Regions from separate parts of the Bradyrhizobium sp. 33ap4 genome, predicted to be linked through region 1. Evidence: riboswitches for the same ligand, from Rfam matches in the RefSeq annotation. Region 1 holds a riboswitch; each other region holds the start of a gene.
The links. A riboswitch is a leader RNA that binds a small molecule or an ion and turns the genes downstream of it on or off. The one in region 1 is predicted to bind cobalamin.
Positions count from the first base shown of each region.

Region 2: linked by a shared signal. The riboswitch ahead of metE (5-methyltetrahydropteroyltriglutamate--homocysteine S-methyltransferase) and the one ahead of Q2M23_RS31425 (TonB-dependent receptor) in region 1 are both predicted to bind cobalamin.
Region 3: linked by a shared signal. The riboswitch ahead of Q2M23_RS29280 (ribonucleoside-diphosphate reductase subunit alpha) and the one ahead of Q2M23_RS31425 (TonB-dependent receptor) in region 1 are both predicted to bind cobalamin.

Region 1 covers NZ_JAUMTJ010000050.1:29,843-37,617, reverse strand. Annotated here, with positions in the region: gene gspD (type II secretion system secretin GspD) at 1-1,341, shown strand, start outside; gene Q2M23_RS31435 (tetratricopeptide repeat protein) at 1,418-1,891, shown strand; gene Q2M23_RS31430 (PepSY domain-containing protein) at 1,899-3,398, opposite strand; gene Q2M23_RS31425 (TonB-dependent receptor) at 3,401-5,683, opposite strand; cobalamin riboswitch at 5,788-5,983, opposite strand; gene Q2M23_RS31420 (CobW family GTP-binding protein) at 6,211-7,140, opposite strand; gene Q2M23_RS31415 (amidohydrolase family protein) at 7,142-7,775, opposite strand, start outside.
Region 2 covers NZ_JAUMTJ010000012.1:104,403-112,177, reverse strand. Annotated here, with positions in the region: gene hemN (oxygen-independent coproporphyrinogen III oxidase) at 1-1,233, shown strand, start outside; gene metE (5-methyltetrahydropteroyltriglutamate--homocysteine S-methyltransferase) at 1,935-4,280, opposite strand; cobalamin riboswitch at 4,382-4,582, opposite strand; gene Q2M23_RS11690 (hypothetical protein) at 4,957-5,589, shown strand; gene Q2M23_RS11685 (nodulate formation efficiency C protein) at 5,932-6,771, shown strand; gene Q2M23_RS11680 (hypothetical protein) at 7,301-7,648, opposite strand.
Region 3 covers NZ_JAUMTJ010000044.1:7,505-15,279, forward strand. Annotated here, with positions in the region: gene Q2M23_RS29265 (HrpF/NolX family T3SS translocon protein) at 416-2,203, opposite strand; gene Q2M23_RS29270 (nodulation protein NolB) at 2,878-3,093, shown strand; gene Q2M23_RS29275 (class I SAM-dependent methyltransferase) at 3,272-4,228, shown strand; cobalamin riboswitch at 4,631-4,846, shown strand; gene Q2M23_RS29280 (ribonucleoside-diphosphate reductase subunit alpha) at 5,007-6,896, shown strand; gene Q2M23_RS29285 (ribonucleotide-diphosphate reductase subunit beta) at 6,887-7,775, shown strand, end outside.

The DNA.
Region 1 (7,775 bases):
GGCGATGCGCGCCAAATCGCGCGGGTCCTGACCGACATGTTCCTTGGCGGATCGTCCGGCAACCAGCTCGACAGTGCCGACAGCCAGCTCGCGCCCGGCTCCGGCACCTCGTCGACCTCGAGCGTCGCCGACCGTCTGTCGCTCAACAACAACAACGGCGCGAATTCAGGCATGAGCGGCTTCGCATCCCGCGGCACGTCGGGGACAGGCGCAACAGGCCAGGGCCTTGGCCAGGGATTCGGCGCCGGCGGGCAGGCGAACAATCCCAACAATCCGGGCCAGGGCAACAATGCCGCGCTGGATGCCGGACGCGGTGCCGGCGGCGGCAACGGGCAGCCCGTCATGCAGGACGTCCGGATCACGCCCGATGTCGTGAACAACAATCTCCTGATCTATGCCGACCAGGCCAACTACCGCATTATCGAGTCGACCCTGCTGCAGATCGACGAGCCGCAGCTCCAGGTCGCGATCGACGCGACGATCGCCGAGGTCACGCTCAACAACACCTTGTCCTATGGCGTGCAGACCTATCTCACCAGCCAGAACCTCGGCCTGAAGCCGAACACCGGCTCGATCCTCGGCACCCAGGCCACTTCCGCTCCCGCGACCACCACCGACGCGACCACCGGCGCGGTCTCGGTCGCGGGGTCGCTCACCAATGCCTTCATCAACCAGAGCTTCCCGGGCTTCAACTTCCTGATCGGAAATACAACGCAGCCGAGCCTGATCCTGGATGCGCTGCACGCCGTCACCAGCGTCAAGGTGCTGTCCAATCCCTCGCTGGTCGTGATCAACAACCAGGTCGCGACCCTGCAGGTCGGCGACGTCGTCCCGGTCTCGACCGGCAGCGCGACGGTGCTGACCACGAGCAACACGGTGGTCAACACCATCGACTATCGCAACACCGGCATCATCCTGAAGGTCTCGCCACGCGTCAGCGTGAACGGCACCGTGCGGCTCGATGTCGAGCAGGAGATCAGCAACGTTCCCCAAAGCAGCGGCAGCACGGTCAACCTGACGCCGACCGTTTCGGAGCGACGGGTCAAGAGCCAGATCTCGGTGGCCAACGGTCAGACCGTGCTGCTGGCCGGCCTGATCAGCGAACAGCAGAGCGGCGCCCGCAACGCGCTTCCGGTGCTCGACCAGATTCCGGGCCTCGGTGACGCCTTCGGACATCAGAGCAACGGCACCCAGCGTACCGAGCTGATCATCTTCATCCGCCCGCAGATCATCCGCAACGGCTCCGACGCCCAGACCGTGGCCGAGGAGCTTCGATCGAAATTGCGCGGCAGCATCGCCACGACATCGACCAATGCGCCGATCACCACCAGCTATCACTGAGCCGGGCAGCAGGATGCGCCGCGTTCTCGCACAACGGACGGGCCTCTCGGCTTCGCTTGCGATCGCACTTTGGGCGATGACCGCCTCTGTCGCGAGCGCCGACAGCGTCGCGCGCGGATCGACCGCCTTCCATCGCGGCGACTATGTCCGGGCGGCCCGGGAGCTCGCGCCGGCCGCCGAGCGCGGCAATCCGCGCGCCCTCGGCATGCTCGGCTTCTTGTACGAGCACGGCTTCGGCGTGCCGCAGGCCTACGCAGCCGCCGCCGACTGCTACTATCGCGGCGCCGTGCAGGGCGACCCGTTCGCGCAGGCCCAACTCGGCCTGATGTACGACAAGGGTCACGGCGTTCCGACGGATTTCGTGCTGGCCTACAAATGGCTCAATCTGGCTGCGGCCCGCTCGAACGGGCGGCAGCGCGATGTCTATCTCCGGTTCCGCGATGCGGTCGCATCCAAGCTTTCGACCTATGAGATCATTGCCGGACAGCGGTTCGCACTGGAATGGGCACCCGATCGGCCGGCGCCGGACGTGCACCTGACCGTCAAGTAATCGCGCCTTACGGAGGTGTGCGCACGAGGCTCGCCGACACGCGCCTGCCTCGTACCTTCCGCCGCCGCAACCGGCGCCACCCGATCACGATCCCGCTGATCGAGATAATCGTACCAGCCGCCGATAGCAGCCACACCACGACGTCGCGCGCCGGCCAGATGCGCAGCAGCAGCGGGACATCGAGGCTGTGCAGCGCGTTGAACAGCCAGCGGTAGGACCGGCGGCTGTCGTCGCTGCGCTCGAGGATCTCGCCGGTGACGGGGGAGATGTGCAGCCAGGTGCGGGCGGGATCGTCGAACCCGATCCGCAATACCGGAAGCTCGCGCGCCTGGTGCAGCGTGTACCAATAGGCGTCGGGTTCATCGAGCTGCCGCGCTGATGTCATCGCAGCGCCGGGCATTGCGTGTCGGGCGGCAGCGATGACCTCGTCGCGCGAGAGGGTCATCCGCGCACCGGTCACAGGATCGGCGATGCTGCGGCCGCCGTTGCCGTCGTCGAGCAACATTAACCGGTGTCCGCCGATCCAGACGAAGCGGGCCTCCACCGCAGGCATCGATGGCGACGACTGGAAGCCAGCGACGATGTCGGCCGTGTCATGGCCGCTGTAGCCGATCGCGATCTCGCGGGTGACGCCGCGGCCGGAGAACGCGCCGCCGGGATTGAGCGACAGCCAGCCGCTAAACATCCAGGTCAAGACGCAGATGCCGCCGATCAGGCCGGCGATGTGATGCCAGGCCATCCAGCCGCGATAGGGCGAGATGGCGCCATCAGCGTAGCGGCGCATCAGCCGCAGGCGGAGGACGCCGATCCAGAAGCCGGTGACCGCGACGACGAGGCAGATGCCGGAGATCCACAACACCACGTCGCGCCACAGCGAACCGTCCTTGCGCAACACGGTCGGATAGATCCAGTGCGGGATCGAGCCGAGCCAATTCCAGATCCGCTCGCAACGTGTGGTGTCGAGCGCGATCTCGCCGGTGCGCGAGGAAACATAGAGCTCGGTGCCATCGGCGTCACCGAGGCCGATCAGATAGAGCGGCCGCAACGGATCGAAGCGCGACGTGACTGACCATTGGTCGCGCGTGATCGTTTCGATCAAGCGAGGCTGCAAGGCATGCGGATGATGAGCGGCAATGGCCAGCGCCTGGTCCGGCGTGATCCGGTCAATCACGCTGCCGTCGGTCGCCGAAATGGTGATCGTCCCTCCCTTCCAGCCGGTCACCCGATAGACGGGCGTGTCGTCCATCATCGAAAGCCGCAGGTCACGCGGATAACGCTCGACACCTGCGATCGCCATCGCGCGATCAGGCGTGACCCGCACCTTGCTCCAGGGAATGACAGGAAGCGCGGCGAGGCGCTCGCTGTCGGTAAGGCGCGGAAAGGCCACGTACATCATGACGAGGCCGGAGATGAACCACATCGCGAACAGGAGACACGTCGCAATGCCGATCCAGCGATGGACGATATAGAGCCACCGCCGCCCGCGCCGGATCAGAGCGTTGCGCATGGTCAGAACTTCACGTTGACGGACAATTCGGCGGTACGCGGCACACCGAGCAGCCACTGCCCGGTGCCGTTCGAGGTCACCGCGTAAGGCTTGTCGAACAGATTGTAGAGGCGGAACGCGACCGTGGTGCGGTCGTCCGGCTTCCACCTGACGCCGCCATTGACCACGTTGTAGCCCGGCCGCAGCTGGGTGTTGGCAAGATCGGAGTACATCGCACCGACGATCTGCACGCCGCCATAGACCGACCAGTTGGGCGCGAAATCCCAGGTCAGCCAGACATTCGAGACCTGCTGCGGCACGTTGACCGGGACATTGCCGTTGAAGCTGACGATCTTGCCGCCGACCACCTGGCTGTTGTTGTCGTATCTGGCGCGCAACAGCGCAAGATTGGCGTCGACGCGCCAGCCGTCGTTCAGCGCGAGCCCGATCGATCCTTCGACCCCGCGGGATGATTGCTGGCCGATCTGCAATGCCACGCCGCCGGTAGGGTTGCCGGGATCGGGAATCGTGAGCCCGGTCTTGACGATCTCGTAGGCGGCCAGCGTCCACTCGCCGCGGCCGCCCCAGAACGACTGCTTGACCCCGATCTCGGTCTGCTTGCCGGTCGCAAGCTGGAATGTCTTCTGCGTGGTCGACAGTGAGATCAGATTGCTGACCGGATCGACGCCGACCGCGTACTGGCCATAGAACGCGAGGTTCTTGATCGGCTCGTAGACGAGGCCCGCGCGCCAGCTAGTGCCCGATAGCGTCGTCTCAAAACTGTTTGCCGGCGTCTTGTAGTCGGTGCGGTCCACTTCGGGGCGATCATACCTGACCCCGGTCACCAGCGACAACTGATCGGTCAGCGAGAGCCGATCCTCGGCGAACAGCGCGTATTGATTGACGATCGCGTTGAAGCCCGGCGTGGTCGCCGTCGTCGTGGCGAAGAACGATCCGGGATCGAACACATAAGGATTGACCGAGGACGCGCCGCCATAGGGCGAGTTGTTGGTATGGGTGAAGTCGATCCGGTTGACGTCGAACCCGGCGACGACCTGGTTCGCAAGGCCGAACACGTGGCCGCTGAAGGTCGTATCCATCCGGTTGCCGAGCTGCTTCTGGTCGTGGAATATCTCGATATAGCTCGTGCGATCGATCAGCTGGGTCTTCGGATTCCAGGTGTAGTTCTCGATGTCGCGCCAGTGCCGCTCGCTGGTCAGATAATACAGCGTGTTGTTGACCTTGATGCCGTCGGCGACGTCCCACTCGGTCTTGAACTGGGTCCAGCTGTCCTGATAGCGGATCGCGCTGTCCAATGCGTTGTAGTTCTTGAAGCGCAGCGCATCCTGGATCGAGCCGTTGATCAGCGGCGTGCCGAAATAGCGCGACGGGCTGCGGTCGCCGTAGTCCTCCGACAGCGTGAAGGCCAGATTGTCCGACGCCTGCACCCGCACGGCAGCGGAGACCACCGCGTTCGAGGTCTTGTCGCGATCGAGCCAGCTGTCCGACATGTTGCCGGTGGCGTTGATGCGGTACGACACATTGGGATTGATCGGACCGGTGCTGTCCACCGAGAGCCGCCGCGTCATGTTGCTGTCGAGCGAAACCTCGGCCTCGTTATAGGGCGTGCTCTGCGGCTTCTTCGGAATCACGTTGATGACGCCGCCGATCGCGCCTTCGCCGTACAGCACCGAGGCCGGGCCGCGCAGCACTTCGATGCGCTGCGTCGACCAGGTGTCGTAGGGGAACGTCAGCGTGCCGGAGCCGATATAGAAGCGCGTGCCGTCATACAGCGTCATCACCGAGTTGCTGCCGGCAAAGCCGCGGGTGCTGAACGACAGGCCGCCGTTGCCTGGCGCCGGCGTTGCGACGAACCCGGCCGCGTCCTGGGTGACGGCATCGAGCACATTATGCTGGCCGCGTTCAGCGATGGTCTGCGCCGTGATGATCTCGACGCTGGCCGGCGTCTGCAGCGGCGTCAGGTTGAGACGACTGCCGGTGCCGCCCTGCGTGGTGGCATTGAGCGTCGGCGATGCCGTCCCTGGTGTGCCCGACGAAGCCGCGCGCGACGTGCTGCCGGCTGCGGCGGCCGTCGCGGGCCTCGGCCGTGGCCGCGCCGCGGCGGCCGTGTCACGACTGCGCGCCGCAGGCTTCGGCTTTGCCGCAGCCGAGGGCGCGACCTCGATCGGATCGAGCCTGGTTGGTGGCGGCGTTTGTGCCGAGCCTTCGGCCGGCAACAGCAGCGATGACAGGGAGCAGAGAAGACCGAGGCGCCATTTGCGCGCAACGGGAGAGGACGGAGACATGAAAGGACTCGCGGTAACGTGGCACGTCACCGCGAACGCGGATGGCGCATTGCCGAAAAGGCAGTGCTCCGATCCCACCAGGACGCCCCCGCCCGATGTGCTCGCGTGTGACCACGACTGACGGCAGGTCTCCTGGCTCACGGGTCATCGCCTGTCGACGCCTTCCCGGGCCGATGGCCCAGTGGCAAATTGACGAAAGGCTCGCCGTTTACAGTTGCGGGGACAGCTGCGGCATTGGGGTTACCCTCGCACCGCATTCCCTTTTGATCCCCGAAGGGAACCGTCGGCAAAAACGATAGGTGGTGCCGGCAGGGCTGTCAATTCGATGATCGTCGCACACATGCTTTGCGAGATGCTGCTGCGGCGATGACACAGCGACGTCGAGGGCTGACGCCGAAAGGCAACCCGTCATCCTGAGGAGCGCGGCACGCGCGTCTCGAAGGATGCACGGCCCGGCTGGTGGCCGATTCATCCTTCGAGACGCCGCTTCCCTCGCACCTCAGTATGACGGGAAACGTAGGTTCGCGTCACTGAGCCTCGACGCATCCCTGCATCACCTCATCAATCTCCGCGCGCGACAGCGCACCCATCTCGGCGATGAACACGATGCGCGTGCGCGGCACGCCGGGCGACGGCACGCCGCTCGCAGCCAGGGTCGCGCGGCCGCCGGCGAGTTGAAGCACGGTCAGCCGCCCGGGCTGCTCCACCGTCTCGAACAATCCCTTCGCCCGCGCCAGCTTCGGCGCCAGTCTGCCGATCGCCTGCTGCAAGCGCGGCAGCACGACGGGCCGCTCCGAGGTCCAGCTCAGCGTCTCGAAGCGATCGGACGCCGGCCGTCGCGGCGCGGTCTCGCGCGGAGCCGGCACATGATCGAGGTCCGCCGGGAACAGCAGCGCGGCCGGCACCTCGCCATGCAAGGCATCGACCACCACGGCCGCCGGACGCACCGCGCGCACGGCGTCGCGGATCGCGGCGCACGCAGCGGCGTCAGTCAGATCGACCTTGCTCAGCGCCACCACGTCCGCCGCCCGGAGCTGCGAGCGCAGCAGCGCATCGTTCAGCATCGCCGCAGGCTGCGTCGCGTCGACCACGCACAGCACGGTCTCCAGCGGCGCCTCCTTCCAGATCACGGGATCCATCAGGTTGCGCACGATATCGGCGGGATCGGCGATCCCGCTTGTCTCGATCACGATGAATTCGGGACGCGGATCACGCCGCAGCAACGTGGCGAGCGTGCGCAGCAGGTCGCCCTCCAGCGTGCAGCAGATGCAGCCATTGCTCAGGCTGACCACGCCGTCGCTGGCGCCGGCGATCAGCTCGGCGTCGATATTGATCGCACCGAAATCGTTGACCACGGCGGCGATGCGCCGCCCTTGCGCATGCGCCAGCAGATGGTTGACGACCGTGGTCTTGCCCGCCCCGAGGAAGCCCGCGACCAGCAGGATCGGGACCGGCACCTCACCCCCCCGTGATAGGCCGGCGCACCGGCCGGCCGGGACGCGCCGCGACATCGAGCACACCATCGCTGATCAGCGGCTGGCCGCTGACCACGAGATGCCGCACGCCCTCCGCCGGACGATTCATCGCCGAGAAGGTCGCGCGATCGCTCAGCGTCTCGTAGTCGAACACCACAACATCGGCGTCGGCGCCGACCTGCAGCCGGCCCTTGGCCCGCATCGCCGGCGTGCTCGCCGACAGGATCTCGGCCGGGATCAGCGCGCATTTGCGGATGCCCTCGAGCAGCGACACTTTCTTGCGCTCGCGCACCCATTCACGGATGAAGCGGGTGAAGCAGCCGGCCGAGCGCGGATGCGAGGTGGCATCGTCGGGCAGCGGCCAGGCGTCGCCGCTGTAGGGGCGGCCGTCCGACAGCGTCCACGGCATCGCGTCGGAGGCGATCGCGCCGCCCGGATACAGCACCGCCATATCGAGCAGATCGCGATGATGCGCGTTGTTCTCGATGTCGAGCACATGCCACAGCACCAAGGTCGAGGGCTCTTCGGCCTGTGCCGCCAGCAATTCCTCGCGGCTGCCGAAGCGGTGACCGTCGGTCACGCGCTGCACCGAATCGTAGCCGAGGCCGTTGCGCTCC
Region 2 (7,775 bases), on a different contig from region 1:
TCGTTGGACGCCCAGCAATCCGCCTCGATCTACGTTCACGTGCCGTTTTGTCGAAAGATGTGCTGGTATTGTGGCTGCCACACGTCTGTCACGAAACGCCAGGAGCCGATCGCGATCTATGCAGCGGGACTGCGGACTGAAGCTTACCTCGTTGCAGAAACCGTTGGTCGACGACAACCGATCTCTCATATCCACTTCGGGGGCGGTACCCCGACGATCATGACGCCTGAAACATTTGCTGATCTCGTCGGTTCGTTGCGCCATTCCTTCGCTGTCCTGCCCGATGCCGAGATCGCCGTAGAGATCGATCCACGCACGTTGAGCGAGCCGATGGCCGAGGCGCTGGGCTTTTGCGGGGTCAACCGGGCGAGCCTTGGTATCCAGAGCTTCGATCCAGTTGTTCAGCACGGCATCAATCGTCTGCAGAGCTTCGGACAGACCGCGACCTCGGTCGATCGGTTACGCCGCGCCGGCGTCGGCCGGATCAATTTCGACTTGCTCTATGGCCTGCCCCTGCAGACCGTCGCTTCGTGCCTCGACACCGTCGCCAAGTGCCTCGAGCTTCATCCGGACCGGTTTTCGGCCTTTGGCTACGCGCACATTCCTTCGTTCAAGAAACATCAACGCAAGATCGATGCGTCCAGCCTACCCGACAGCGTCACGCGCCACCTCCAGGCCGAAACCATCGCGGGAGCTTTGGTTGATGCTGGATACGTTCGCGTAGGCGTCGATCACTTCGCCTTGCCGAACGACAATCTCGCCCTAGCGAGGCAGGAAGGCGGGCTGAGGCGCAACTTCCAGGGCTATACTGACGATTGCGCTGACGTCCTGATTGGTCTGGGCGCCAGCGCCATCGGCCGTATGCAACAGGGGTTTGCCGCAAACGCGGTCTCGACCAAGGACTACCTTGCTCGCATCTCCCAGGATCGGCTCGCCATCGCAAAGGGCTATTTACTGACCGATGACGATCGCTTCCACGCCGAAATCATCGAGCGAATCATGTGCGACTTTGCGGTTGATCTTTCCGAGATATCCCGTCGTTACGGCCGGGATCCTAGATTAGCCGTTGTCGATCATTCTCGCCTCGGCAGCCTTATCGCCGATGGCGTCGTGGCGATTGATGATGACCGGCTCACTGTAGCCCGGGGCGCAGAGTTCCTGGCCCGGTGCGTCGCATCAGTCTTCGACGCTCACCTCCTTAGGTCCGGCGCTACACATAGTCAGGCGGTCTAGCGACTAAGCGAAACCCAGCGTTTCAGATCCGAGCTCAGTATCCCCGCAACTGGGCTATGCTTTTGGATGACGACCAATCACACCGCTGAAGAGCACGCCGATCGGCATCCCGTTCGCCCCGTCTGCCAAGTTGTACAAAGATTCAAACAAAGCTTGGAACCCGCGGACCAAGCTGGCGTAAGCAGGGCCTGCATCAATAGCAAGTCCGCTCATTGGATTGGTCAGATCATGCTTTTTCCGTCGGCAGTTTCGTATAGTCGCGTTGATCTAGCTTATCGTTTCCGGCAGAAACGCCTACCAACGTGCGCTTTTGGCCGGCCCCATGACCGCCCGACTACCGCCCATCGCTCAACTCGGCAACACGTTGCGAAGATGCTCATCGACGACAAACCTTAGTGTAGATTTTCTATCCCAGGCAATATCGGCGGCATACCGCGGCATAATTGAGCTCCGCTGAGCTTGTGTTTTAACTGTAGTCAGATTTTCGGCGGATGTCCTCGCCGTGATCGAACCATCGGCTGTCCTCCCTCCGCCGATGGACGTCGGTGCGATGCATAGCAGCGTCGCTCCTCCCGGACACACTTCGCCCGGCCGCTAAAGGCGGCCGGGCTTTTTTCGTTCCCCAAGTCCCCTCACGATCACCGAGTGCGCAAAGTCCCACAAGCGATCGGCTTTCTCGACGAGAGACAACAGGCCAAGGCTCAACGGTCGACGGGAGCGGATCCAGCGCGCAGCTCGCGGGCGGCAGCGACCATGTTGACCAGTGCTGGGCGAACCTCCTCCCATTTCCGCGTCTTCAGGCCACAGTCCGGATTGACCCAGAGCTGCGAGTCCTGCAGCCGCTTGCGAGCCAACGCCATGAGTCCCGTCATCTCGCTGGTCTCGGGCACGCGTGGAGAATGGATGTCGTACACGCCCGGCCCGATTTGATTTGGATATTTGTAGTTCCGAAACGCGTCGAGCAATTCCATCTTCGAGCGCGAGGTCTCGATCGAGATGACATCGGCGTCCATTGCAGCAATCGCATCGATGATGTCGTTGAATTCCGAGTAGCACATATGGGTATGAATCTGGGTTTGATCGGCGACGCCCGATGAGCAGATGCGGAAGCAATCCCCAGCCCAGTCGAGATAGGCCGCCCACTCCGATCGACGCGGTGGCAACCCCTCGCGCAGCGCTGCTTCGTCGATCTGGATCATGGTCGCACCCGCATTCTCGAGATCCCTGACTTCGTCTCGGATCGCGAGCGCAAGTTGGCGGCAGGCCTCGCTTCTGGGAATATCATCGCGAACAAACGACCAGTTCAAAATCGTTACCGGTCCGGTCAACATCGCCTTCATCGGCTTGTTGGTTAGTGATTGCGCGTAGCGCCACCAGTCCACGGTGATCGGCTTCGGCCGCGAGACGTCGCCAAACAGGATCGGTGGCCGAACGCAGCGCGAGCCATAGGATTGTACCCAGCCGTTTTTGGTAAATGCGAAGCCGGAGAGTTGCTCGCCGAAGTACTGCACCATGTCATTGCGCTCGAACTCGCCGTGCACGAGCACGTCCAGGCCAATGTCCTCCTGCCAACGGACAGCACGCGCAGTCTCCTCCTTGAGAAACTTGTCGTATTGCCCGTCGCTCATCGAGCCTCTCGCGTGCGCCGCGCGGGCATTACGCACCTCTGCGGTCTGCGGAAACGATCCGATCGTCGTGGTCGGAAACGCCGGCAGTTTGAAGCGCTTGCGTTGGATCTCGGCACGGCTGGCAAATGGGCTGACGCGCCGTCGCATGGTCTGATTGATCGCACTGATCCGGACGGCGACATTGGCGTCACGGATCTTCGGGGAAGTTCCGCGGCGGGTGGTAACGCGCTCCGATTCCGCAAGAGCGTCGGCGACATCTTGATCGCCTGCGAGTGCCCGTGCCAAGGTCGCAAGCTCGCGAATCTTCTGAACCGAGAACGCAAGCCAACTCTTGACATCGGAAGCAAGCTCCGTTTCGAGTTCAACATCGACCGGCACGTGAAGCAGCGAACAGGATGGGGCGATCTGTACGCGATCCTTGCCGAGCTTCGCAATGGCGGGATCGAGCCGCTGGCGCAGCGCCGACAAATTCGTCCGCCACACATTGCGACCGTCTATCACGCCGAGTGACATGACGAGTTCACTTCGCCCGGCAGCAATGATCTGATCCAATAACTCCGGCGCCCGAACCAGATCGACATGCAGGCCGGCAATAGGTAGGCGCAAGGCGGTGTGAAGATTGTCGCCAAGGTGGCCGAAATAGCTGGCAACCATGATCTTGATGGCCGGCCCTTCCTTGGCGAGCCGGCCATAGGCATGCAGCAAAGATTTTTTTGGCCCCTCATCCAGATCAAGGACCATGCAGGGCTCGTCAAACTGAACCCAATTTGCTCCGCGTTTGGCCAATTCCTGCAGAACCTCGATATAGACAGGTAGCAGGTCATCCAGGAGTGACAGTGGCTGGAACGCGGGATCCGCACTCTTGCCTAGCTTCAAGAAAGTGACCGGGCCGATCAGGACAGGGCGAGTCTGAAAGCCAAGGGCCTTGGCTTCCTCATACTCCTCGATAGGCTTGCGAGAGGAGAGCCTGAAAGTCTGTCCCCGATGAAATTCCGGAACCATGTAGTGGTAGTTGGTATCGAACCACTTGGTCATCTCCTGCGCGGGTGCGCCATAGCCGCGAGGTCCGTGACCGCAACTCGCATCCTGACTGCCGCTTTGTGAACCGCGTGCCATGGCGAAATACGTCTTGAGAGAAGCAGGCTCGGCTTTCGAGGCATAGACTTCCGGGATGGCGCCGACCATGACACTGGTGTCGAGCACCTGATCGTATAGCGAAAAATCGTTCGACGGAATGATGGTGACACCGAGGGATTTCTGGCGCGCCCAGTTCGCCGCACGTAGGCCGGCTGCGTCCTCGAGCAACTGCTGTTCGCTGATTCTTCCGGCCCAATAGCTTTCGAGCGCGAGTTTAAGCTCGCGTCTTGGACCGATGCGCGGCGTTCCGAGCGTGGCAACCGGAAGCGAGAGAAGAGACATAGCGTTAACCCCATGTTGGGGGCAAAGGCCATGGCGGACGCAGGCAGGAGACGTCGCGCGAGCGACGGCTGCTTGGCGCACCACCGGGACACCCCGCCCGTGGACGAACATATTGTCGGGGCAGGTCTCCTGGCTCGCGGGTCATCGCCACTGTCCGGCCTTCCCGAAGCCGCGCAGGCTTCAGTGACTCTGTTGGACAGCGGCTCGCCGCTCACAGTTGCGGGGGCAGCGCCGGCATCACCGGCTTCCCTCTTAGCTCCGGATCAAACAGGAACCGGAGAACCTCGACGACTTGGATTATCGGCAAGACAACTCCGCCGTCAACCTCTCAAATTGATGCTGCGACGTCTCCTACGTGTTGACGATGCACGGCCACTCTTGATCGGGACGTTGAAGGCACTCTCCAATCACAAATATCGGGGTGACCATCTGCGAGGCGCGTTGGCGTCGGACCGCGCGTCAGATCATGGAAGAGACGAATGCGGCCTGGGCGATGAAGGTCACGGTGCCGAGGCAGGACGCTCTTCACGCGATCCAGCTTTCGAACATTCATCGAGCACCCTTCGCTACGTCCCCCTTTCTCCACCAACAACCAGTGTGAATAGGCGCGCTATACGCTAAATCCGCCGGCATACTCAGCGAGCATGTTGATCTACGACCAATCCTGGTAGGCGCCATGCGGACGTTTTTTGGCGATACTGCGAAAAGCAAGCATAGTGAATCACCAACGAAAAGAGTAGCTCGCAATGAAAATGGCTGTTTGGAGTGCCCTCACCGTCTTTGCTGCTGCCGTCTTTGCGGTCGGCCTGTTCGGCTGGATAGCAAGGCCACTTATGAACCCGGCCGTCAGACAGATGCTCTCGAACGTTTTGAGCAGTTCAAGCCGAAGCTAGCTCAACCCGAGGCTTGGCCTTCTTGCCCGGTCGATACGACTGCATGGAAGCGCAGCTCCTCCAATGTTGACTACGGCGACGAACTGATAGACGCCGGTCACGAAGCGGGCCATCACGCGAGCGGCGAAGGCCTCGTCCCATCGTCTGCCTTACTTTTGAACTTGCGAGCGCCAATTCCTAATCGCTCGCCGCTGATGGGCGGCTTCGCCTCGTTGTCGGCCATAAAGCGCCTAGCACAACCGGCTGAGGCACTCTCGACCTTGGCAGCAGCGGCAACGACCCCGGACCACACCGGTTCGATGGCGGCAAACCTGCACTCAATTGTCGTCTGGCTTCTGGCAGCGAGGCTTTCAAAACTGCGCTGCTCGGAGATCCAGTGCGTGACAGGAATGAGCCACGAAAGTCGCTGCGAATAGGCTTAATGGCAACATAAATAAGGTGCGCAGGTCGGGAAGTCGACAAAGGCGGCACAAATCTGGTGCGAACTGCCTGCTATTGCCTGGCACGAAGAATGCAAGTCCTCGCTTGCCCAGGCTTCTCCTCCTGGGCTGGTCCAGCATTGCAAGTTGAAGCTTTGGCTGACCACTGAAGTTAGCGGCGCGTGACATCGAGGGACAGCGCCTGCAGCGCGGGACATCAGCAGGTGCTCGCGTCACGTTGCCGCTAACTTCTAGCGATCTCGTAGAGCACGTCGAAGATTGTCCGCTTTGGAATTGACGCGTGGATGAGAACCAGATGGGCCGGCAGCAATGAAGAGAATGTCTGGAACGCGCGTGCTTTGGTTCTGTCTCGGTCGATCGCTGATCTGCCTGGCCGGGCTGGCAGCGACAAACAGCAACGTTCGCGCCAACGACAGCGCGCTTGTCGAAAGGGTCAAGTCAACGTGGCGAGCGCAAGACGGCGAGACTATAGAACAAATCATCTCCAAGGTCTCGAAGGTGGCTCACTTCGTCCCTCGGTCATGGGGAGTCGCTGAAGGAATTGACCGAACAGAGTATGTGTACTTTTCGTGGACCAGGCACCAAGACAACAAATCAGACGAACAGTACGCAATCACTTGGAAGATCGCGACCGACGGAACGATCAGACTTGCGTCGCCATATGCCAAGCCGATTGAATTGGGTTGGCGCGCCTTTGCGCTCTCGTTGATCGCCAGTGAGGTCACCGATGGCGAAAGGGACGCAAATCTCCGCTTTCTGCACGATCCTGTTAACTTCAACTTCGTAACGACCGCACAAGGCAAGCTCGGCGATCTTCTGCGGCACGGCCGGTGCCATATCATTGAGCCCGTTGCAGTGGATTACGTGGCGAAACCGAATGACAAGCCGACGAAAAAGGGTGATCTTTGGCGCGTTCTGCTTTTGGTGAACTGCAAGATCCCGGGGCCCCATTATTTTACTCGCAACGGCGTCATCGCTTTCGAGAAAAGCGAAGGACAAGATTGGGAGCCTCAATCTTTTTTTGCCAAGCGTATCGCAGCCTTTCCTCCAGGCTCTTGGTTCGATCGCATAGAGCCAAATGAACGAGAAACAATAGAGAGGGCGCGAAAGGCCTCGGCCAATGATCGCACGGAGCAAGATCGCGGCGCAGCTCCTTGACGCTGAGCGCCTCTGAGTAGCGGCCAAAGCACACACGCTCGGAAACGTTGACGTGTGCTGTTCTGTCTTTGCGACAGACCGGCAGCCTCTCTCGCAGCTTGTCACAGGAAAAGGCACACACAGCACTGTTGCTCGCGGCCCATTGGACGAGAAAATCGATGCTATGATCGGACGACCACGTGCCAGCTTACGAGAACCGATTTAGCCTTCCCCGCACACGCGCAGTGCGCGGACGCCAATCTGCGACGAGGCCAGCTCGAAATCCCATTCTGCAGCGGACTTCGCCCAGCAGGCGTGCGCGCAGCGCATCGCTTCAACGGAAAATGGCACCCGCAGGAGCGTGAGCATAGCGACGCCGAAGGCGGCACGCGGGACCGAGTGCAGCGACGAGACCGGTTAAATGGGTACCCGGGAACGGGGCAGTGAACGCCGGCATTCTTGATGGCGGCGGGCGCCTTTCCCGAGTACCCCCGGCGAGGAGCTCCGCAGCCATGCGCAATGGATGGACCGTAGAATTGAGACGGAGGATCTAGATTTCCTCGGGCGCATTCGTCTGCGCGTCATAAATCCTGATCTGAAGCATGGGAAAGCGCTTCTTTAATTCTTCCCTACCCGGCCGGGCGCCGTCTCTCGTTGTAAATTCGGCTTCGAGTCGGCCGTCCACTTCAAGCCCGTAACAAGAGACCGGCAATTCACGGCTGGCTGCAACCATTTCGTTCCCATTGTGCAGCGAGGTGCTTGAGAACGATGCGTAATGAATCGCCCAAACCGCACCAGAGTAAGCTGCCTGCGTGCGATGACGCATGTCGGAGATTGATGCCTCGCACTGGCTGGCACCTGGGATGGGAATTCGTCCAGGCGGCACATGCACGATCAAGCCATCGGCTCGACATAGCTGCCCTCCCAGCTACCCTGGGCCACGCGCACCTCGTGCTGAGCTTCGTGGTATTTGCCCTTCCGAATATTCGGGCCAATTCAACGCAAGACCGTTGCGCACAAGCAAT
Region 3 (7,775 bases), on a different contig from region 1:
GCTCGTGGCAGACCATAAAAATTGGTCCACTTTGTCGGACACGATCACGATGCGCCGGAGACAAGGACCTTGAGCCTCACGAATCACTAATGTGCTCTCGATCCGACGACGTAAACTGGTGAGGTTCGCTGCTCCGTCCGGCTTGTGGCGGCGTAAAGTTGACAGCGCGATGGGAGGCGCAATCAGCCCGGCGAGATCTTCGCGTTGGCGCACGCGATGTGAGAATGTCGGTCGGACGCTCGAGTACAGCCGACAAATGCGCTGGTTTAGCTAGCGCCAATACGCTCGCCGGTGTAAGCATCGAATGCTGGCGGAGCTTGCGGAAGCCGCACCGCGCGGACGACCCTACCGCGCGGTGACCTCGCAAGCTAGCCTTTCGTTCCAGCTTCACTCTGTGTCGATAGTGCCGCTACGACTAGGCGTAGGCACCTGCAGCTTGCGTGCGCTCGGATTCAATCCGTGCCTTGAGGTTATCCAGATAGTTCTCCGCGTAGGACTGAGCGATCGACACCGGCAGGTTGATGCCGGCCGTCGCCGCTTCTTGAATTGCCTGCTTCACCAAGCCTTCCCGTATCGCTATCTTGACCTCGGGGCCGGCGATGCAGCCCACGGCCTGCGCCGCGAGACTGAGCCCGGCTTCCTCCAGCGCCTGTTTTATGTTGCCACCGCTGATCGCGGTGTGCAGAAGATTTGCAGCTTGCGCCTCGGCCTCGATCACCATTGAAGCAAGATCGGCCAGCTCACCTAGCCCTGGAATAAAGCCGAGTACACCAACGGCCGTCGCTGTCCAGTCGAGCAGCTTCGAGCCGACCTTCAGCACGTCATCAAGTGCATGCATGAGGGCGCCACCGTTCTTCTTGGGAGACTTGATGTCGGGCTGGTCTGCCACGCCATTCATCATGTCCGCGGTAGCCTCCTGTTCGGCTGGCGTTTGAGCGGCATGCGTCTTCAACTGCGGAGCAGCGCGGTTCGCACCAGACATGTTATTGAAGAACTGCTTGAAATCATTTCTGCTGATGTTTCCGGAATCAACCGTATGGCCGCCGCCGAAGTCGAAAAACTTGTGGTGGGTTTTGTAGCCGGTAATCGCGTTGTTCATCAACCCAAACAGCACAGGATCCGAGAGCAGCTGGGAGGCCGCTTTTCGTACCTCGGGAGAAAGGTTCTTGTCGTCCACCATACTCGCGAGCTTTTCCCGGGTCAGAACGCCATTTCCAAAGAAAGCGTCCTGGTTGTTGTTAATCGTGTTTAGTGTGCTCAGCTCGGGTCGGCTGAGACTCATCGATGATGAAGCGACCTGCAAAAAGTACTCTTTGTGCACCTTATCGATCGAGCCGCCGTACAACTGCTTCCATTGATCCGGGTGCTCGAGAAAATATTGAGCGGCCGCGAGGACCTGTGGGGGGCATTTGCCAATGTCGGCGTTGCCGTCCACGATGTGTCTGAAATCCGCAAGGCTCAAGTTCTTGGGCAGGTTATCGGAATAGCGGTAGAGCTCGCGCAGGGCATCGGTCAGGGTCATGACCGATGGCTCACCATTTCCGGTCCCGTCGGATGGTATGTAGTTCTGCTCGTAGGTCCGCGCCCGCTGCTCTTGGAACGCGGCGACTTGGGGATGGTGATCGGAAAAGCCGCAGAGATCGCCCACCTTGATCTTGCCGCCACAGCGGCCGTCGCCTTGCGAACCGATCGCATAGAAGAGCTCCGGGTCCTGTTGCAGCGCTTCGATCGCCGCCTTTAGGTCCGGCGGTGTCGAGGGATCGTTGGCCAAATCTCCCAGGGACTTCCAATCAAGCGGACATTTGTCCTTGTGGCGGTTCAGAACAGAGACAATCTGCAGTTCTGCATTAGTCAGCGTGCCACCGTTCCAGGTGATCCTTGAGCTTTGTACGGGTGCCTCCGCAATGATTGGGCTGCTCGCAGCACAGGACGGCTGTGGGTCATCCTGATATGCATCCAGTGCTGCCCTAATCTCCGGTGGAAGGATACTTCGCGTCTCCCGCGTGAGTTCCTCTGTCAGTTGCTTGGCTGCGTCTGTGGGTGCCGGCTCCTGCGGTGCGGAATGATCGCTGGTCGTGTCCTTGGACGCGAGGCCGACCAGCATCGCCTGAAAGCTGGAAAAGTCCTGCGCCGAAGAGGGCGGGGCGGGCATTCCGGGTAAAGCCACAGTTGAATTGGCGGTTGGCGATAGGTCGACTGACATTATACGTTCTCCGATATAAGGGTGCACCACAAGACGGTCACCTAGTTGCGGCCCGAGATCGCGACGAACAAGGAGTGTTGAGCGGCAGAGTTCAACAGGTCCTACCATTTGCATCCTGTTGCTCGGTGTGCCTCCAGCGCTCAGTTTCGCGACCATCCATGGGGACACCGCCGTCTAGATATTCACGCCGTATGCTAGGACGAACAAGCTTTCGAGAAGCTGACGGCGCTCAGACGATTTCGACACGATTGATGACATGGCCTTGCCAGTAAGGCCGGACGGATTTTCAATGCCGGTGTCAGCTTCGTATGGTTGCGTTCACTTGGCCTGGTGCCATGTCTGTCAAGTTAACGGCCTCCCGTCTGCCGATCCGCAGCATTCGTTGATCTGGTCCAACGATCTCGCAAGATCTCCGGAGCATCTCAAGATGGGGCACTGGTTTCGCGCTCGATGATCATCAGGTGACGAAGGCTCGGATGATCATCAGGTGACGAAGGCTCGTCAGCTTTCGGTCAGCTTGCGTTTCTAGGGTGCTGGCCCATTCGCGCTCACGACGGTGCCAATCTCATCACGTGACAAAACGGTTCTTCTCATGTTGCCTGCCGTTGCCTCGATCTCTCTCAACCCGGCTGAATGGTTCTCCAGCGGCTGTTTATCGGTGCGGGACCAGTTTCATGATAGTCTTGCGCAGGCAGCTTCGAAGCAAGGTGCAGCTTCGTTGGTGGCCGACCGCCTGGCATCCGGCAGGTAAACCGGAAGGTGGGGATCATTTCGATTCGGCCTTGACGAACCTGTGGGATGTTGACGATCGCGTCATTCAGGTTTCGCTCATCTCCAAGGGCGCCGGCGCCGTCAGCTTATCTCTGAATAAGCTTCTATCGGTGGGCTGAGCGGGCTGATGGTTTCTTCGCACAACAGCAGGATCGTTCGCGCCGCGACGCGCAGAGGGGGGTGATGCGCTTGTTCACTTGCCGCTTCTGTTGCCGCATCGGCGGATGTAAGGGCCTACACCCTATATAACCAAAGTGCAGGCGGGTACGAAGGCAACAGCCGTCGAGCTGCTTGCAAATGAGAGGAGACATTGCGTTGCGGATAGATTTCTCGCGCATCAATCGGTCTAAAGCTGCATTCCACGATATTTATGCTTCGGATGATCCGAGGGCATATTTCTCGGTCCTCGGAGACCTGGATTATATGATACCGGACGTGGCTGAGCCGGTTGTGCGCCAAATACTGGCAGCGAAAGCTTCGGCCACCGGCCTCAAGCCCGTCGTGCTCGATGTTGGTTGTTCGTACGGCATCAATGCAGCGGTGCATCGCTTTCCGCTGACCTTCGCGGGCTTGCGTCACCGCTACGCCCGGCGTGAGATGAGAGCGATCAGCTCTGAGACATTGGTGAGTCTCGATCGCAGTTTCTATGCAGCCTGGCCTGATGTCGGGTTGGCACGCTTTATCGGCCTCGATGTGTCGGCCCGGGCGGTCAGCTATGCGAAGAGTGTTGGCCTTTTAGAGCAGGGCATTGTCGCTGACCTTGAAAAGGAGGCGCTATCGATGGACAGCGCGCGCATTCTCCGCTCCGTGGATGTTATCATGTCGACCGGATGCATCGGCTACGTTACCGAGAAGACGTTCAGCGAGATTCTCGATGCGGCAGAGAAGCAACCATGGATTATCTCCTTCGTGCTACGAATGTTCCCATTTGAATCGCTCGCCGCGACGTTCGCAAACCGTGGTCTTGTGACAGAACGTCTTGCCGGCGCAACGTTTATCCAGCGTCGCTTTCGCGATGCTGAAGAATTTGAGAGCTGTTTGGCCAGCTTGGCGGCCCTTGGCGTGGATGCCACCGGCCTCGAATCGGAAGGGCTGTTTCACGCCGATCTGATCTTGTCTCGCCCCGAGGCGGATGCGCGCGCCACGCCTCTGGAAGACATTGTCACTGTCGCCAGCGGCAGGGGACGGCCGATCGGACCCCGTTACGTTCATGTTGAAAGTAAGGAGGGCTTGCAGGTCGCGCTGGAGCCGTGACAGGCGTGGGACCACTGTGCAGCGCGAGTCTGTTCGGGGCTGGATGCGAGGCCATTCCGGTCGACGGCGCGCCAGAGCCGATGTTGTTCGCCCGCGAGTGGATAACGAATTCGTCCAGATGCCATTTGTCGCGGCGAGCAGGAGCGCTGCGATTCAAATCAAGCGTCTGGCCGAATTGCTCCTCTACTGACGCGCCGTTTCTTAGATTCCATCAATGCGACGTGCGAGCCAGGAATTTCCTCGACCTTTGCGCAGGCTTGACGGAAACCGGTGCTGCAGCCCAACGGCATATCCAATCACCTGCAGCAGAAGCCGACAGCGGCGACAAAGTCGTCCGGGCTTCGGTATATTTTTGCGTTTTAATCTGGACGTCTCCAGTTGACGAATCCCGGCGAGTAGTGCCTATGTCTAGTCAGTCACGGTCTTCTGGCCCCAACATTTTGTAGGTCGGAAGCTAAGAGGGAACCCGGTGCGCCGAACGGCTACTCCGGGGCTGCCCCCGCAACTGTAAGCGGCGAGCGGTTGTCATCATGGTCACTGGCGCAGCACAGCGCCGGGAAGGCCGACAGCCGCGGCGACCCGCGAGCCAGGAGACCTGCCGCGACTGAACGAAAGTCCTCGGGCGGGGTGCCCCGTTGGGTCGCTTGCAGCCGGAGACGTTTGACCGGTTTCCTCGCAAGTCATCCGCGCAGTTCCCCCGCCTAACATCGCGGGGTTGCCGATGTCGCCGTCTTACGATTTCGATCAGCATGGTCATCTCATTGAGGAGCCGGCGCGCGTGAGGTCGCAGCCATTGCAGGCAGAGCCCAGCGCGCCTGAGTTGTGTCTTGTGCCGCCGCCGTCGCCGGCCCCGCTGCCGTACCCCCTTGCGCCATCGCCAAAGCCGGCCGATCTCAAGCTCGATCGGACGCGCGACGACCTGTTGACGCCGTTCGGCAAGCTGACGCTGAGCGACCGTTATCTGCTCGCCGGCGAAATGATCCAGGACATGTTCGCGCGGGTGTCTTGCGCCTTCGCGGATGATGTTGCGCATGCCCAACGTCTCTACGATGGGATGTCTCGGCTGTGGTTCATGCCAGCCACACCGGTGCTCTCCAACGGCGGCACGACGCGCGGCCTGCCGATTTCCTGCTTCCTTAACTCGGTGTCGGACTCGCTCGAAGGCATCGTGGGCACCTGGAACGAGAACGTATGGCTTGCCTCTAACGGTGGCGGCATCGGCACCTACTGGGGCAATGTTCGCTCGATCGGCGAGCAGGTGAAGGGCGGCGTTACCTCAGGCATCATCCCGTTCATCCACGTCATGGACGGCCTGACGTTGGCGATCAGCCAGGGCTCGTTGCGGCGCGGCTCGGCTGCGGTCTATCTCGATATCCACCATCCCGAGATCGAGGAGTTCCTCGAGATCCGCAAGGCGTCCGGCGACTTCAACCGCAAGAGTCTCAACCTGCATCACGGCATCAACGTCACCGATGAGTTCATGCATGCCGTAGGCGCCGGCACTGCGTTCGCTCTGCGCAGTCCGAAGACCAAGGACGTTATCCGCGAAATCGACGCCCGCCAGCTGTGGCAACGCATCCTGGAGAACCGGCTGCAGACGGGGGAGCCTTATCTCTTGTTCATCGACACGGTGAACCGCGCGCTCCCTAAGCACCAGCGCGAGCTCGGCCTCAAGGTCTCAACGTCCAACCTGTGCAGCGAAATTACCCTGCCGACCGGCATCGATCATCGCGACGAGGAGCGTACCGCGGTGTGCTGCCTGTCGTCGCTCAACCTCGAGACCTGGGACCAGTGGAACGAGGAGCCTGGCTTCATCGAGGACGTCATGCGCTTCCTCGACAACGTGCTGACCCACTTCATCACGGTGGCGCCGGGCGTCATGAAGCGTGCCCGCTACGCCGCCTTGCGTGAGCGTTCCGTCGGCCTTGGCGTCATGGGCTTCCACTCGTTCCTGCAGGCCAAGAGCATTCTGATGGAAAGCGTCGTGGCCAAGTCGTTCAATCTGAACATGTTCCGGAAAATCCGTCGCGATGCTGATGCGGCATCCGTGACGCTCGCGCGCGAGCGGGGGCCGTGCCCGGATGCCCTGGAACGAGGCGTGATGGCCCGCTTCAGCCATAAGATCGCGATCGCGCCGACCGCCTCGATAAGCATTATCTGCGGCGGCACCAGCGCTTGCGTAGAACCGATCCCGGCCAACATCTACACCCATAAGACCTTGTCCGGCGCCATCTCGGTGCGTAATAGGCATCTCGCCAAGCTGCTGGCCGCCAAGGGCGCCAATACTTCGGCGATCTGGCAGTCGATCATCGCCCACGAGGGTTCGGTCGCCCATCTCGACATCCTCTCGGAAATCGAGAAAGCGGTCTTTCGCACCGCCTTCGAGATCGACCAGCGCTGGATCGTCGAACTTGCCGCCGACCGCGCCGCGTTCATCTGCCAGAGCCAGTCGGTCAACCTCTATCTGCCAGCTGACGTCGATAAATGGGATCTTCACATGCTGCACTGGACGGCATGGAAGCGGGGGGTGAAGAGCCTCTACTACTGCCGTTCAAAATCTATTTCGCGCGCGGCGTTCGCCGGCGCCATCGCCGATGACGACAAGGCTGCGCCGCCGCAACCATCGCAGCAGCGCACCGACTATGAGGAGTGCCTCGCATGTCAGTGATCGATCTCTCGTCCGTCGATCCGCGTGCGCTGATCGGCAAGCAGCGCGTCGGCCTCCTCGACTCGACCGGCAGCTACGACGTCGATCGCTACGCCTGGGCTTACGAGTTCTGGAAGCGCCAGCAGCAGACTCATTGGATGGGAGAGGAGGTGCCGCTCGGGGCAGACCTCAAGGACTGGGCGTCGGACCGCGTCACCGACAGCGAACGTGCGCTGCTCACCCAGATCTTCCGTTTCTTCACTCAATCGGACGTCGAGGTCGGCGACAACTATCTTAAGCGCTACATCCCGATTTTCCAGCCGCTCACCGTCCAGATGATGATGGCAGCTTTCACCAACATGGAGACGGTCCACATCGATGCCTATGCGCTACTGCTCAAAACGCTCGGTATGCCCAAAACCGAGTTCGAGGCATTCCGCGGCTATGCTGAGATGCGCGCCAAGGCCGACTACATGCACGAGTTCGGCGTCGGCACCGTGGCCGATGTCGCCCGGACGTTGGCGATGTTCGGCGCCTTCACCGAGGGCATGGCGTTGTTCGCGAGCTTCGCGATGCTGCTCAACTTTCCGCGCCACAACAAGATGAACGGTATGGGACAGATCGTAAGCTGGTCAGTGCGCGACGAGAGCCTGCATTGTGAGGGCATCATAAAGCTGTTTCACGAATGGCACCGCGAAACTGGCGCGGTGACGCGCTCCGTCCGTGACGATATCATCGACGTCGCCAAGACCATGGTGAAGCTGGAGGAGAACTTCGTCGACCTCGCCTTTGGCCTCGGCGAGATCGAGGGTATGAATCCCGAGCAGATCCATGCCTACGTCCGCTACGTCGCCGACTGGCGACTGACCCAGCTGCGGATTGCCCCGGTATTCGGCTTCT